2 regions of the Mesorhizobium sp. M0587 genome follow, and region 1 is predicted to be linked to the other one. Evidence: riboswitches for the same ligand, from Rfam matches in the RefSeq annotation. Region 1 holds a riboswitch; the other holds the start of a gene.
What was found. Region 1 has a riboswitch for cobalamin ahead of metE (5-methyltetrahydropteroyltriglutamate--homocysteine S-methyltransferase). Riboswitches for the same ligand answer to the same signal wherever they lie in the genome.
Positions count from the first base shown of each region.

Region 2: it holds a riboswitch for cobalamin, as region 1 does, so the genes downstream of both, bluB (5,6-dimethylbenzimidazole synthase) here and metE (5-methyltetrahydropteroyltriglutamate--homocysteine S-methyltransferase) in region 1, are expected to answer to the same signal.

Region 1 is NZ_JAMYQP010000044.1:32,679-40,235, forward strand. Features, by position in the region: gene NKI49_RS28320 (hypothetical protein) at 106-459, opposite strand; gene NKI49_RS28325 (cytochrome-c peroxidase) at 1,384-2,439, shown strand; gene NKI49_RS28330 (helix-turn-helix domain-containing protein) at 2,716-3,045, opposite strand; gene NKI49_RS28335 (hypothetical protein) at 3,110-3,463, opposite strand; gene metE (5-methyltetrahydropteroyltriglutamate--homocysteine S-methyltransferase) at 3,896-6,241, opposite strand; cobalamin riboswitch at 6,337-6,537, opposite strand; gene NKI49_RS28345 (hypothetical protein) at 7,192-7,362, opposite strand; partial or broken gene NKI49_RS28350 (IS6 family transposase) at 7,464-7,557, opposite strand, start outside.
Region 2 is NZ_JAMYQP010000009.1:158,730-166,286, forward strand. Features, by position in the region: gene NKI49_RS11385 (TetR/AcrR family transcriptional regulator) at 1-28, shown strand, start outside; gene NKI49_RS11390 (ABC transporter ATP-binding protein) at 107-778, opposite strand; gene NKI49_RS11395 (ABC transporter permease) at 775-2,016, opposite strand; gene NKI49_RS11400 (efflux RND transporter periplasmic adaptor subunit) at 2,024-3,001, opposite strand; gene NKI49_RS11405 (TetR/AcrR family transcriptional regulator) at 3,082-3,852, shown strand; gene NKI49_RS11410 (hypothetical protein) at 4,028-5,011, shown strand; partial or broken gene bluB (5,6-dimethylbenzimidazole synthase) at 5,095-5,763, opposite strand; cobalamin riboswitch at 5,811-5,989, opposite strand; gene NKI49_RS11420 (histone deacetylase family protein) at 6,339-7,265, shown strand; gene NKI49_RS11425 (exodeoxyribonuclease VII small subunit) at 7,269-7,520, shown strand.

The DNA.
Region 1 (7,557 bases):
GTCGGTGGTCTGGCGAGATCGGTACGGAACGCTCGGCGGAGAATGCCTGCTGCGCAGACGGGCCGGCACGGGCGCACGAGGTCATGCGCCCCCGGCTGCCGCTGATCAGACGAACTGGGGAAGGCCAGGAACGGAATTGAGGACCTCGTCCACGAGTTCGTCGCCGGCATGTTCCTTGGCGCAGGCGATCGTCTCGTTGGCGAGGCCGGCGATCTTTGCCATGCTGAGACCCTCACTCATCAATTGCTGGCCGAGCCCCATAAGGCCGCCACCCTGTGGGTCGTCGCCATGATACTTCGCTACTAATTCCGAAGCTCCCGGAATGGCCTCGATCATGCGCGCAACGGGACCGTCGGCCGCGTGGCTTTGCAGGAAACCCAGCATTAACCCAACCCCCTTCTCTGCGAGAGCCGGGCCGATGCCGGCACCAGTGGCGATGCGCGGTAAGAATTCTTCCATGCAGGGTCTCTCTCTCTTTGATGAGGTTTACACGGGGCCGGTCCGGCGCCCAGCGGCCTTGGCCGAACCACAATTGAACTCCACAAAAATAGGCCGGCGGAAGTGCTATTGCGCGTAAAACCGCCTCTGTCAACGCAAGCTGCGTCGGACGTGCGTGTTTCGCAAACCGAAGATCATTCCAATTCACATCATTACGCATTGGCAACCGCACAGTTTGCGGTGGCTCGCTTATGGGCCAATGCCCCGCGTCCGTCAAATGATGACGACAAGGTGAGGGAAGATCAATCTAGCCCTTGTGCCGGCGCGGCGCTTGAGCAGGTCCACCGGCTGTAACTGCCTCACACCTCGATCCACAGTCCCAGGCGCGTGATGGGATGTTCGTAGAAGCGGAGCTATATGCCGGTGTGACAATCGACAAGGCGGACCGGCTATTCCGATAGGACATCCATACTGTCGCATAGACCGTCGCTGCTTAGGTATTGAAACCGCCATCGCTGGTGACATCACAATGTGCAGTCGGCGGGTGTCGATAAGGTCGATTCACGCAATCAGCCGGTCAGGAGGAACGAATGAACCCTGAGGTTTCAGAAGCTCACTTTTCGCAAGGCGTGCAGCGCACATCGTGCAAGAGATTGCCATTCTTGCGGATGCTATCGACTTTCTCAACGATGGCGGGAAGATCGCAGTGACCGAATCTACGAAGCCGCCCCCAGGGCGTGCTTTGATGCATACAAACGGCGCCGAGCAGGGATACTCCTCCTCCCTGAAGTCCAATCGAGAAGAGCGATCACTTCCAAGAGGGTCCCAGCTCAGCCGCGAAAACAGGTGTCAGACCCCGGTCCTCTCCCTCAGCTGATCTAGCTCAGGGCGTTCATGAGCCGCAGATCGCATAGTGGCTGCGTGCACGACGCAGGAAGACCATTTATGAAAATCCTATTCAGTATGATGGCTGTCCCCTTGCTGGCAGCCACCGCCTTTGCTGCGGATTCGATCCCCACAGCCCTCAGAGATGCGGCATTGGCGACCTTCAGGGCTTTGCCATCCACCACGCCGGCAGTCGCCAACAACCCGATCACCCCGGAAAAGATCGCTCTCGGCAAGGCACTGTTCTTCGATCCACGCGTCTCTGCGTCAGGCGTCTTGTCGTGCAACTCGTGCCACAACCTGGCCACCGGCGGCGACGACAATCACGAAACCTCGATCGGCCATGGTTGGCAGAAAGGACAGCGCAACGCGCCGACTGTACTGAATGCTGTCTTCAACATCGCTCAGTTCTGGGATGGTCGTGCCGAAGACCTGAAGGCTCAGGCGAAGGGACCGGTCCAAGCCGGGATCGAAATGGCCAATACACCGGACCAAGTCATCGCCACGCTCAAGTCCATGCCGCAATATGTCGAGTGGTTCGATGCAGCTTTTCCGGCTGAAGCGGATCGGGTCACCTTCGACAACTTCGCCAAGGCGATCGAAGCCTTCGAGGCGACACTGGTCACACCGGCCCCGTTCGACAGCTTCCTGAATGGTGATGAGGTTGCCATGACTCCCGAACAGAAACAGGGCCTGGCGCTTTTCATGAACAAAGGCTGCTCGTCCTGCCATGCCGGCATCAACGTTGGTGGGCAAGCCTATTTCCCATTCGGCCTCGTGGAACAGCCCAGCGCCGAGGTCCTGCCGGAAAAAGACAAGGGCCGATTTGCGGTCACCAATGCAGCCGACGATTCCTATGTTTTCCGCGTGGCGCCCCTGCGCAACGTTGCACTCACCGCGCCATACTTTCATTCGGGCAAGGTTTGGGATCTGAAACAGGCCGTTGCCATCATGGGAACCACCCAGCTTGGCGTGGTACTGGCGGACGAAGAAGTCGACCTGCTTGTTGCCTTCCTCAACTCGCTGACCGGAAAGGCACCCGAGGTCGCCTATCCCATCTTACCCGCCGAAACGGCGACAACACCCCGGCCTATAATGCAGATCTTAGGAAAATAAAGCCCAGCTGATCGAGAAACATCGCAATTGACAATGATTGCGACTTTTACTGGGACGAGACGATCGCGACGTCCATGAGAAGCAAATGGCTCGTTTCCAAAGTGCAGACACTGCTTCCGTCACCAGCTCGTTGCGATGGAATCATGTGTGGGATCTGGCGTGCGACATGCCAAGGAAGGTGTCTGACGCATGACGCTCGCGCGCTGTCGATACCGCGCGGCGGCCAGCCATCGCGCTGGCGGCCGAATAGCCGCGCGCCGGAGTGACCGGCGCCCCTTAGGGCGATGGGGGAGCCACTCCGTCCTCCATGTCCAGCGATTCTTCGACTGCTTCCGGATTCCGGGCGATGGTCCAAAGGAGAGTATTCGCCGCTACATCCGGTTTCGAGCGACCTTGCTCCCAGTTTCGAAGCGTTGCCAGATCGAGGCCATACCTCACCGAGAATGCCTCCTGAGAGAGCTTCGTGCGATCCCGGACTTCGCGAACACTTATCGGCCGCGGCGCATGAACCTTCGCGATCACGCCTGCGGACGACAGTTCATTCTTCAGTGCCAATAGGTCGTCGACGCAAGGAACCGTCACGAACGCCTTGCCGTGATCGACCATCTCCGTGAGTATCGCGTGGGCCGTCCTCAGTGGCAACTGTCTCTTGACGAGAATCCGGGCGGCCTCAGGAGTATTCGCGCCGTGAAGAAAACTGAGGCTCAGTCGGACGGGAGAGCCTGACGACACCAGGACGACGTCCCGGGTTCGCACCCGTTGTCCGAACCGCTCCATGAATTTCGATGTAGTCGACATTAAGCTTCTCCGCGATCACTCGACCGAGCTTGCGTAATTTGGACCATCCCCACTGGACCTCGGCATCGCCCCCAATATGCAGGTCACGGACGACAGGATGATTACTGCCCATCTCCACGTTGCCCAAGAGCTGAAGCACGCCATCGGGCGTGACCACGTCAAAGAGGAGGCATGGGTCCTCCGAAATATCCGCGTCCAGGATGAGTTCGATGTCATCGGGCTGCACACCAGATCCCTACGCAAGTTGCTTATAGAAGCTAAGTCGGGCGCTGGCGAGGGTCAAGGCCTTACCGATTTTCCGAATTGGCGGGACGCTGGCAACATCCGAATCCTGCCACCTCGACCCGTAGTCTGCGCTAATCGACTGGGGAAGCGGACAGACGCGCAGGTCGCCACCTGAGCGAACGCGACAGGCGGTCTAGTTTAAGAAAGACGCATGTACGATTTTCCGAGCGGCGCGGCCTGTATGTTCCGAAGGAGCCGATATTAAAGCGTATCGTCCAAATTGATATTTCCTGCGCGATTACGTGCCGAAGGGAAGTGCTCATTCTCGCTCGAGTGACTTATTTCAAAGGATGTGATCGCGTATTGGCACATTTACGGCCGACATGCGGCAGCCGGCAACTCACGTCATGGTGAGGAAGGAGAAGCATCAGGCCTACGCTTTCTCCCGGAGCGCACGTGCTGCAGCGACCATGTTCATGAGGGCAGGGCGGACCTCCTCCCATTTACGTGTTTTGAGGCCACAGTCCGGGTTTACCCACAGTTGGGCATCCGACAGTCGCTCGCGGGCAAGCATGACGAGATCCGAAATCTCACGGACTCCCGGGAGGCGTGGTGAGTGAATGTCATAGACTCCGGGACCGATTTCGTTCGGATATTTGGAGCTCGTGAAGGCGTCCAGCAGCTCCATTTTCGAGCGCGAGGTCTCAATCGAAATGACATCCGCATCCATTTCAGCGATCGCGTCGATGATCTCGTTGAACTCCGAATAGCACATGTGGGTATGGATTTGAGTCGCGTCATTTACACCCGTTGAAGCGATCCGGAAGCATTCGACAGCCCAGTCGAGATAGACTTTCCAGTCAGACTGGCGCAGTGGCAATCCTTCGCGAAACGCGGCCTCATCGATCTGGATTATCCTTGCGCCGGACCTTTCGAGATCCGTCACTTCGTCGCGGATGGCGAGCGCGATCTGGCGGCAGGGTTCGGAGCGGGGTACGTCGTCGCGAACAAAAGACCAGTTGAGAATGGTCACTGGGCCTGTGAGCATTCCCTTAACAGGCTTTTCCGTAAGCGACTGGGCGAATTGCCACCAGCGCACTGTCATCGGATTGCGCCTCGATACGTCGCCGAAAATGATGGGGGGACGCACGTAGCGCGACCCATAGCTTTGTACCCAGGCATGCTGGGTGAGCGCGAAGCCGGACAACTGCTCGCCGAAATGCTGTACCATGTCGTTTCGCTCGAACTCACCGTGCACCAGCACGTCCAGCCCGATCTCTTCCTGCCAGCGAATTGCAGCCTCGATCTCCTTCTTCAGGAACGTCTCGTAGTCGACATAGCTCAGCTGGCCCTTCGCATGAGCGGCCCGCGCCTTGCGTACCTGCGGCGTCTGCGGGAAGGACCCGATGGTCGTCGTCGGGAACGGCGGCAGCCCGAGTGAGCCGGCTTGGACTCTGGAGCGCTCGGCAAAGGCGCTCTCTCGTCGCTTCATGCTATCGTCAATGCTGGCGATCCGCCCCTGAACAAGCGGGTCATGGATCCTCGTGGATGTCACGCGCGTGGCGGCAGCCTCGGCAGACGCTTTCAACGCGCCAGCCATCGCATCTCTGCCTTGGGACAGGGCCCGGGCCAGCAACACCAATTCGTCGGTCTTCTGGGCCGCGAAGGCGAGCCACGAGCTGATGTCCGCGTCGAGTTCCGTCTCAATGCGCAGGTCGATCGGCACATGCAGCATCGAGCAAGAAGGCGCGATCTCGACGCGGTCCAAGGGCCAGCCGGCGACGATCGATTTGATGCGGTCGAGAATGGCGGGCAGGTTCGCACGCCAGACGTTGCGGCCATCGATCAAGCCAAGCGAGAGCACCAGATCCTTCGGAGCGAGCCGACCCACCGTTTCCAGCTGCTCGGGAGCGCGCACGAGATCAATATGCAGCCCAGCCAGGGGCAGAGAAACCGCGGTTTCGAGATTGTTTCCCAGCGGCCCGAAATACGTAGCCAGCATGATCTTCAGCTCGGGCGCGGCTTTCGACAGCTGTCCATAGGCGAATTCGAACGCAGCTCGTTCGTTCGGGTTCAGATCGAGGACAAGCGCTGGCTCATCGATCTGCACCCAGTCGGCTCCCGACAGCTTCAGCCTCTGCAGAAGTTGCTCGTAGACGGGCAGCAGCCGCGATAGGAGCGCGATGGGACCGAACCCTTCGGCAGGCGATTTCGCCAGCTTGAGGAAGGTGATGGGTCCAAGGATGACTGGGCGTGTGTGAATGCCGAGAGCTTTAGCCTCGAGGAAGTAATCGACCGGTTTCGTTGACGAGAGGGCGAACGTCTGATCATCGTCGAGTTCCGGCACAATGTAGTGATAGTTGGTGTCAAACCACTTGGTCATTTCCATCGCGGTTACATCAGGCCCATGAGCCGCCTGCTGGTGACCAGCGTGTCCACAACCCTCCGTCTGACCCTGGTTGCCGCGCGCCATTGCGAAGTAGATGTCAAGTGGGACCTCGCCGCTATTCCAGCCGTAACGGGATGGAACGGCGCCGACCATGGCTGCGGTGTCGAGCACATGGTCGTATAGCGAGAAGTCGTTCGACGGGATTTTCGACACGCCGCGATCGTGCTGCTCCTCCCAGCTAGCGGCACGGAGCGCCTTCGCCGTCCTGAGAAGGGCGGCGGCGGAAGATTTTCCGGACCAGTAACTTTCAAGCGCGAATTTCAGTTCTCGCCGACGACCGATGCGCGGCACGCCGAGCGTTGCTACAGGAATTTGCTGAGAGACAGTCATGTCATACCCCGATGGTTGGGGCGTCGGTGACAAGGAAGGCGCTAGCAGGCCGGCACCAACGCCGGGTTGCAGCGGCCACCGAGACACCCCGCCCGTGGACGTAATTCGCCGTGGCAGGTCTCCTGGCTCGCGGGGTCATAGCCTCTACCCGTCTTCCCGAGGGTATTCGCCTCAGTGACGTGAGTGGGGTTGGCTCGCCGCTAACAGTTGCGGGGGCAGCGCCGGCATCGCACCGGCTTCCCTCTTAGCTCCGCTCCGGCAGCGCCGTGCGGAGAACCACAACCCGCAGACAATCACAGCGGCCCGCACTTTGTCAATATCGCATAACGAAATGTTTATGTCGTTATGTATTCGCTCTTTTACACCTTGTCTTCATTCTGAAATATTCAGTCCGCCCATTGCCGACGCTGGCACCCCCGCCACCATTGTTCATAATGGTTTCCTGTCAGGCTGCGACATTCCTCACCGTTCATCCATGAAGGATTTCGGACAAGATGGATGGGAGTGACAACGTCGTCGAATGCAGAAGGTGGCATTGGTGGCGATGTTTAACGATGCAATCGTGGGCCGAAAGTGATGCGTGCATGGCAGAAGCGGTTGTCTCGAAGTGAACGCCAAACCATGGTGCGGGGGGAAATGGCACGCCAGGTCGTGACCACGACCCTGGTGACTAGGCAATCGGTGGTAACTGCGCTCGGCGGCAAGAGACCACACTGGCCGGGGCCGGTCCAAAGAGCAAGGCCCGACTGTGTCCCGATAAGCTTTTTAAGCGTCATTCAGGCGGTAAGTATAAGTATCTCATCTCAAAGGCTAGGCAGTCGAGGGACGCGGAATTGCGGCAAAGCTCGCGTGCTCCATATTCTGCATCATATGGTCGGCAGGACCCAGTTTTTATCCAGTGCACGCATCAGCGCGGTGTGCAATTCGGGCTCGGTCCGGTAGGAAGGCATTTAGGCCTCGCTCATCCAGCCCAAGCCGAGATAGTGGAAGTGGTCCGAAGGCACGGTAATCCGGCTCTTGTCCAGTTGCCGAACGAAGTCCGCTGACCAATGGTGGATTGTATACGCCTCAAGTTTATCCATCATCCCCCGCCAGCGTTGGATGCGTTCTTCGCGCGGCATGCTGGGCCGCTCTTGAGATCGCTGCAGCTATCTCATCGGGGAGCCTCGGATCTACCAGCAGGGCGTCCTCACCGAAGTCTTCGGCCGCGCCGGCAAACTTCGATAACACCAGAACGCCAGGTCTGGCTGCCGTCGATGACGATGCGCTCCGGCCGGCCATGGCGCGTCAGCACCTTGCGGAGGAAGCGTTTGACC
Region 2 (7,557 bases), on a different contig from region 1:
CAAAAGGCCCGGCCCGCCGGCTGTCTAGGTGTGTTGAGGTTCAGATCAGGCCGAGCGTAGAAAACCGCCATTTGCCGGCCGCACTTACCTGAAGATCGATCCACCCTCACTCGATCTTGCCATCGACAATATGGAGGCGGCGGTCCATCCGATCTGCCATGTCGATATTGTGCGTGACCGCGACTACTGTCTTGCCACGTTCGCGCACCAACTTTTCGAGAATCGTGAAGACCTGCTCGGAACTCTTCGAGTCCAGGCTTCCCGTCGGCTCGTCGGCGAGGATGAGCGGCGGATCGTTGGCGAGCGAGCGCGCTACCGCCACACGCTGGCGCTGGCCTCCCGAGAGCTGGTCGGGCCGCTTGTCGAGATGCTCGGCAAGTCCCAGCGAGCCAATCAGCTCGCCGGCGCGCTCGCGCATCTTTTCGCGCTCCAATCTGCCGAGCTTGCGCATCGGGATCTCGACATTCTCACGCACCGTGAATTCGGGCAGCAGGAAATGGAACTGGAACACAAAACCGAGCATCTCGAGCCGCGTCCTGGCCCGCTCCTTTTCGTCCATGGGGCCCGCGTCACGGCCGCCGATCATCAAGGTTCCGCGGGTCGGCCGATCGAGCAGCCCGAGCAGATAGAGAAGCGATGACTTGCCGGAGCCGGATGGGCCGGTGACGGCGATGAACTCCTTCTCGCCGATCTCAAGCGTGATGTCCTCGACCAGCGTGACGGGGACCGTTTCCGGCAGGATGCGCGTCAGCCCTTCGGTCTCGACCAGCGTGGTCATGTCGCGCCTCGGATGATGTCGACCGGGTGTTGCATCGCCGCTCGACGTGCCGGCAAATATCCGGCCACCGCCGCAGAACCGACGGCGAAGGCCGTGGCGATGACGTAATGCAGCACGCTCCAGGCGATCGGCAGATGCGTCATCTCCTGGCCGGTCGCGGCGATCTCGAAGCGCACCAGCGACAGCGCGTAGACCATCGCGAAGCCGAGCACCCAGCCGAGCGCCGAACCGCTTGCGCCGATCGCCACCCCTTCGAGCAGGAACAGCCGGCGCATGTCGGCCTCGGGGAAACCGAGCGACTTCATGATGGCGATGTCGCGCGCCTTCTCGTGGGTGATGGTGGAGATGATGTTGAAGATACCGAAGCCGGCCACCAGCATGATCGCGCCGACCACGGTGTACATGATGACGTTGCGGATGACGAAGGCTTCGAGGATGGATTCATTGGCCTCCTGCCACGCCACGGCCTTGTAACCGAGCTCGGCTTCGGCCCGCCGCGCCACCGCAGGCGCGCGGTTCGGGTCGTCGAGCTTGATGCGGATTTCGTTGATGGCGTTCGGCCGCACGGACAGGATCTGCGCATTCTTCAGAAGAATGTAGGCCTCGCTCTCGTCGCGCTGGGTCGTGCCGGTGTGGAACAGCCCGGCGATCTTGAAATTGCGCGCCTGGCCTTCCGAGGAAACCGCCGTGATCGTGTCGCCGAGCCCGGCGCCGAGCCGGTTCGCCATGGTGTCGCCGACGAGCACGTTGTTGCCGCCGGCCGCGAGCGCGGCGAAGCTGCCCTGGACGAAATCCTCCACGATTGGCGACACGCCGGGCTCGCGCTCCGGTTCGACGCCGAAGATTGTCGCGCCCACTTCGCGGCTCGAATAGCGGATCACGCCTTGTGTCTTGAGGCTCGGGGCGAAGCGTCCGGGAATCCAGCTTTCCAGCCAGGCGGTCGCCTCGGTCGGGTTGATGATGCCGCGGCGGTCGTCGCGCGGCCTCAGCCCCGAGATCGCGACAGCGTCGAACATATCCTCGGCCGGCTGGCGTCGGGCAGTGCGTTGCTCGTCGGTGATGTCGACATGGGGCATGGTGTCGACGAGTTGGCGCACGAAGTCATCCTGGCCGCCCTGCATGAGCGCTGCCATGGCGACCGAAAAGCCGACGCCGACCGCCACGCCGATCACCGCGACGAGCGTCTGCCGGCCGCGGCCGGCGATGTGCGTGATTGCGATGTCTAGGATCAGGGGCATCTTCACCTCATGATCCTTGGGCCGCCACACGGGCGCCGTCGGCGAGCTCCGCGGGGTAGGGCGACACGACCCGGTCCTGCTCGCCGATGCCGGACCACACCTCGACACCGTCCACGCCGCGGATGCCGGCGCGGATCTCGCGCCGCCGCGCCCGGTCGCCTTCGACCACGAATACATAGTTCCCCTGGACCGCAGCCGAGGGGATCAGCAGCGCGTTCTTCGCTTCGCGGGTGACGATGTTGACGTCGGTCGACATGCCGATCCTCAGCGGCGTGTCGTCCGGCAGGCGCAGGTAGACGCGATAGGTTTTCGCCACCGGGTCGCCCTTGGGCGTGATGCTGTCGACCATCGCCTGGAGGTTTTGTCCGAGGAACGCATCGGCCCTGAGGAGCACTCGCTGGCCGACCTCGACGCGCGCGATGTCTTCCTCGTTGACCTCCGCGACCACACGTAGCGGACGCGGCTCGCCGACCCAGAATAGCACGGTGCCGAGTTCGGCAATCTCGCCCACCTCGCCGTCCTGCCTCAACACGACGCCGGGGGCCGGCGCCCGCAATATGTAAGTCTCAAGCCGTGCCTTCTGCGCGGCAAGCAGCGCCTCGGTCTGCGATAGTTCGCTGCGTGCACGATCGAGCGCCTGCTGGCTCGCGGCATTCTTCTGCGCGAGCACGGTTTGGCGTTGGAACTCCTGTTCGGCTAGAGCCCGCCGCGCCTCAAGTTCGCCGAGCGCGGCCTTCGCCTCGCTGTCGTCAAGCTTGGCGAGCACATAGCCGCGCCCGACTCGCGATCCTTCGCAGTCGCATTGCTCGACGATCCTCTCGCGCACCACCGGCGCCACCTTGGCCCAGATCTTCGGCTCGACTGCGCCGCTGGCATAGACGATCTCGGCGGCGTTGCCGCGCTTGGCGGTCACCACCGAGACAGGTGTCGGTCTGAGAAAATACCAGGCTGCGGCACCGCCTGCCGCCGCCGCAACGATGATCATACCCGCAATCCAGCGCCTCAACCGCATGCAATGCTCCTTTTTGGCGGGACTTGTGGCGTCAGACCGACCGTCGGTCTATAGTGCCGGAAAACGTCTTGTCGGCTGCTGCGTTCCGGTCCGTCGATCACGTTTTCAGGAAAGCCGCCGGTGGGGGAACCTTATTGACCAGAGCCAGAAAAGCGCCCGAAATACGCACCGCCGAGCTTCTCGACTGCGCACAGCGCTTGTTCTTCGAGCGCGGTTATGACGACACGACGGTAAACGACATCATCCGCGCGGCCGGCCTGTCGAAGGGAGCCTTCTACCATTACTTCGCCTCCAAGGAGGCACTGCTGGAAGCGCTCGCGGCGCGGCTTGCCCGAGACAGCCTCGCCGAGCTGCAACCCATGCTCGACAATCCATCGCTCGACGCGGTCGGCCGGCTCAACGCGCTTTTCGCAGGTTCCCAGCGGCTGAACGTCGAACTCGCGCCGCAACTCAGGACGACCTTTGCGGTCCTGTTTCGGCCCGAGAACGTCGTGCTCTTCCACCGGGTCGACCTGGCCGCCAGGCAGCTTGCCCTGCCGTTGATCGCTGATCTGCTGGCGAAGGGCAGCGAGGAGGGCGCTTTCGACGTACCCGACCCCCTGGCGTTCGCCGACATGCTGCTGCAGATCAGGCTGATCTTTCGCGACGTGATGCATAGCGCGCTGCGCCAGGCCGACCAAGGAAACATCGAGGAGGCCGCACGCCTGCTCGACGAACGCCTGAGGCTATACGGCGTCGCGATCGATCGCCTGCTCAAGCTGCCCGACGGAACGATCAAAGCCGTGGAGCCGGGATTTGCCCGCGCTTTCCTGCAGGCGGGCTAGCCATCCTGCTTTACCAAAGATCGAGGTTCCGCTTCCGGACGGGAAACCGTTTCGCAGTTTTCCTGGAATTGCACTGATCAATCGCGGCAGTTGCGCGTGGCGTCACCTCCAGCGATTGACAATCGCCGGGTTGGGCGCATGCTCCCCAGCAGTCTCTCGGCGGGAGATTCGGGGCATGTGGGATTTCGATATCGGCAGGTCGGTGTCCATCATGATGCGGACATGGCCATTCATCGTCTTTCGCATGATCGTCTATTTCGGCATCACGCTGGCCTACATCATGGCGACGGGAACGGGTGCCTCCGTCGGCTACGGTCTCGGCCATATCTCCACCGATCCCGACGGGCCGCTGTCCTTTGCCTTATGGGGCGGCGTGGTCGGCTTCGGCGTCGTCTCGATCGCCGTTTACTGGATCCGCGAATACATCCTCTATGTCGTCAAGGCCGGCCATATCGCCGTCATGGTACATCTGATCGACGGCCGGGATGTCCCCGATGGTCAGAACCAGATCGCCTATGCCAGGCAAGTCGTCACAGAGCGTTTCGCCGAGGCCAACATCCTTTTCGTCATCGACCAGCTGGTCAAGGGTGCCATCCGCGCCATCACCGGCTTGCTAGGCGGCGTTGCCGCCTTCCTTCCTATTCCGGGCCTGAGCGGCTTGGTCTCTTTCCTCAACACGGTGATCCGCCTGTCGCTGACCTATGTCGACGAGATCATCCTCGGCTACAACATCCGCCTCAATTCGTCCTCGCCGTTCGAGACTGCCAGGCAAGGGGTCGTGCTCTACGCCCAGAACGGCAAGACCATGGTCAAGAACGCCGTCTGGCTGGCAGTCATCATGTGGGGCGTCTCCTTCGTGATTTTCCTGCTGATGCTGGCGCCGGCCGGCGCCATTCTTTTCCTGATGCCCGGCCAACTCGCCGGCTGGGCTTTCGTGCTCGCCATCGTTTTCGCCTGGGCTTTCAAGGCGGCCTTCATCGAACCCTTCGCCATCGCCTGCCTGATGCAGGTCTATTTCAAGACCATCGAGGGCCAGGTGCCCGACCCCGCCTGGGACGACCGGCTGGCCGAGGCGTCGTCGAAGTTCAGGGAACTCAGGGACAAGGCGCTGGCCTCCTTCGGCGGCTCGCGCTGGGGCACGGCCGGCGCGACATCCTGATCCGCGGGGCTGGCGGTCGCAGGTGCGGGGCCAACCGCGTTGAAGCGCGCCACGGTGGATTTGAGCGGCGCCTCGCCTGGGCCGCCAAAAATCTCGCTCATGATCAGTTCGGGCAGCGGCAGCCGCCGTCGCCAGCCATGCATCTCAAGGTCCGGTTTTGAGGCGAACTCCGAAACGCGGCCGACACAGAGGTAAGCGACCGGCGTCACATGCTCGGGAATCGATAGCAGGTCTTTCAGCGCCTGTGCCTCGATGATGCTGACCCAGCCGACGCCGACGCCTTCGGCGCGCGCCGCCAGCCAGAAATTCTGGACCGCGCACACCGTGCTGTAGAGATCCATCTCCGGATTGTGCCAGCGCCCAAGCGGCGAGTTCTTCGAGCGCTCGCGGTCGCAGGTGATGCAGATGTTGAGCGCGCTTTCGCAGATGCCTTCCAGCTTGAGCTTGCGATAGAGCGCCTGCCGCTCTGCCGCGATGGCGGGCAATTCCTGTTCGCGCGCGGCCAGGAACAGGTCGCGCACCTCCGCCCGTCGTGCGGCATCGCGAATGACGATGAAATTCCATGGCTGCATGAAGCCGACCGACGGCGCGTGGTGCGCGGCAAGCAGCAGCCGCGCCAGCAATTCGTCGTCGAGCGCTGTGGGCAGGAAATGGCTGCGCACGTCGCGCCGCGTGAACATGGCGCGATAGACCGCGTCGCGCGCCATCTGGTCAAATCCGTCGCCCATAGGAGCGGTCATGGTGTCCGGCATCGCTTGTCCCCTTGCGATTGCTATGATGCCAGCCGCCTGACCATGCGGATGACGATGCCTGCCAGGCCGGTCTTCTGGCTCGGGATCAACCCGCGTCCGGTGCCTTCCCGTCATCGACAGTGGCATTTACCGGCGCGGTCCCTCTTACAGCGTTGGGCACGCCACGGAGTTCAACCGTGTTCCCGATTCTCCCGCTTGCGCGGGCACCAGGCAGTGGCCGAGACCTTACGACGAAGCGCCGGCACCGCCAATCCCCTCGGCGACACGAACAGGCTCCGAACTCAGCTTGGCAGCTTTTTGTGCGCCGGCAGCTGTTCACGGTAGGAATTTTTTCCTTGACACCGTGACCGCCGCTATGATAGATATTCATCCATGGTGCTGATTTGCTCGAATGACCCACCGCACAGGCGGGTTTCTCGTCTGCTGCTTCTCAAACCAGCGCGCCGACGAACGCTCCGAAGGAACCGCTAACCCGGATTCGTTGCCTAGCGACAAGAATGGACGCAGGTGCGATTTCCCCAGCCATCAAGCCGCAACGCATGGCCATTGCGCCGTCAGGGCACTAGATAGAAAACATGGCCACCCGTCTCTACACCCATCCGATCTTTCTCGAGCACATCACGCCACCCGGCCACCCCGAGCGGCCCGATCGTTTGCGCGCCATAGAACGGGTGCTCGATGACGAAGCCTTCGCCGCGCTCGACCGCGTCAAGGCGCCTCAAGGCGATGAGGCCACCATCCTCTACGCGCATCCCGCCGACTTCGTCGCGCGCGTGCGCGCCGCCATTCCCGACGAAGGCATAGCTCGCATCGATGCCGACACCACCGCCAGCCCGAAGAGCTGGCAGGCGGCGATAACCGCGATCGGCGCCGCCAACGCCGCCGTCGACGACGTCTTTTCAGGCCGAGCCGACAATGTTTTCGTCGCCGCCCGCCCGCCTGGCCACCATGCCGAGAAAACCACCGCGATGGGGTTCTGCCTGTTCAATACCGCTGCGATTGCGGCGCGCTATGCGCAGAAGAAGCATGGCATCGAGCGCGTCGCCATCGTCGACTGGGACGTGCACCACGGCAACGGCACGCAGGACATTTTCTGGGACGATCCGTCGGTGCTCTATTGTTCGACGCACCAGATGCCGCTCTATCCCGGCACCGGCGCGAAGACCGAGACCGGCGCCGGCAATATCGTCAACGCCCCGTTGGCGCCGCAGACCGGCAGCGAGGTCTTTCGCGATGCCTTCCTGTCGCGCGTCCTGCCGGCGCTCGACAATTTCGCGCCCGAGCTGATCATCATTTCGGCCGGTTTCGACGCGCACCATCGCGATCCGCTGGCCGAGATCAATCTGACCGAGGACGATTTCGACTGGGCGACCGGCCAGCTGATGCAGCGCGCCGCGCGCCACAGCGGCAACCGCCTCGTCAGCCTGCTCGAGGGCGGCTACGATCTGCAGGGATTGGCATTTTCGGTCGCCGCCCATGTCGGGCGACTGATGAAAGGATGAATGATGGCTGATGCGACCAACGAAGACGTCAAGGCTATGAGCTTCGAACAGGCACTCGAGGCGCTGGAGAAGATCGTCGATGACCTCGAGCGCGGCGACGTGCCGCTCGACCAGTCGATCCGGATCTATGAGCGCGGCGAAGCGCTGAAGGTGCATTGCGACCGGCTGCTGAAGTCCGCCGAGGACAAGGTCGAGAAGATAAGGCTGTCGCGCGACGGCAAGCCTGTCGGCACCGAACCGCTGGATGCGGATTGAGGCGTCCCCCAACGGCGGTCTCGTCTCACCGACTTTT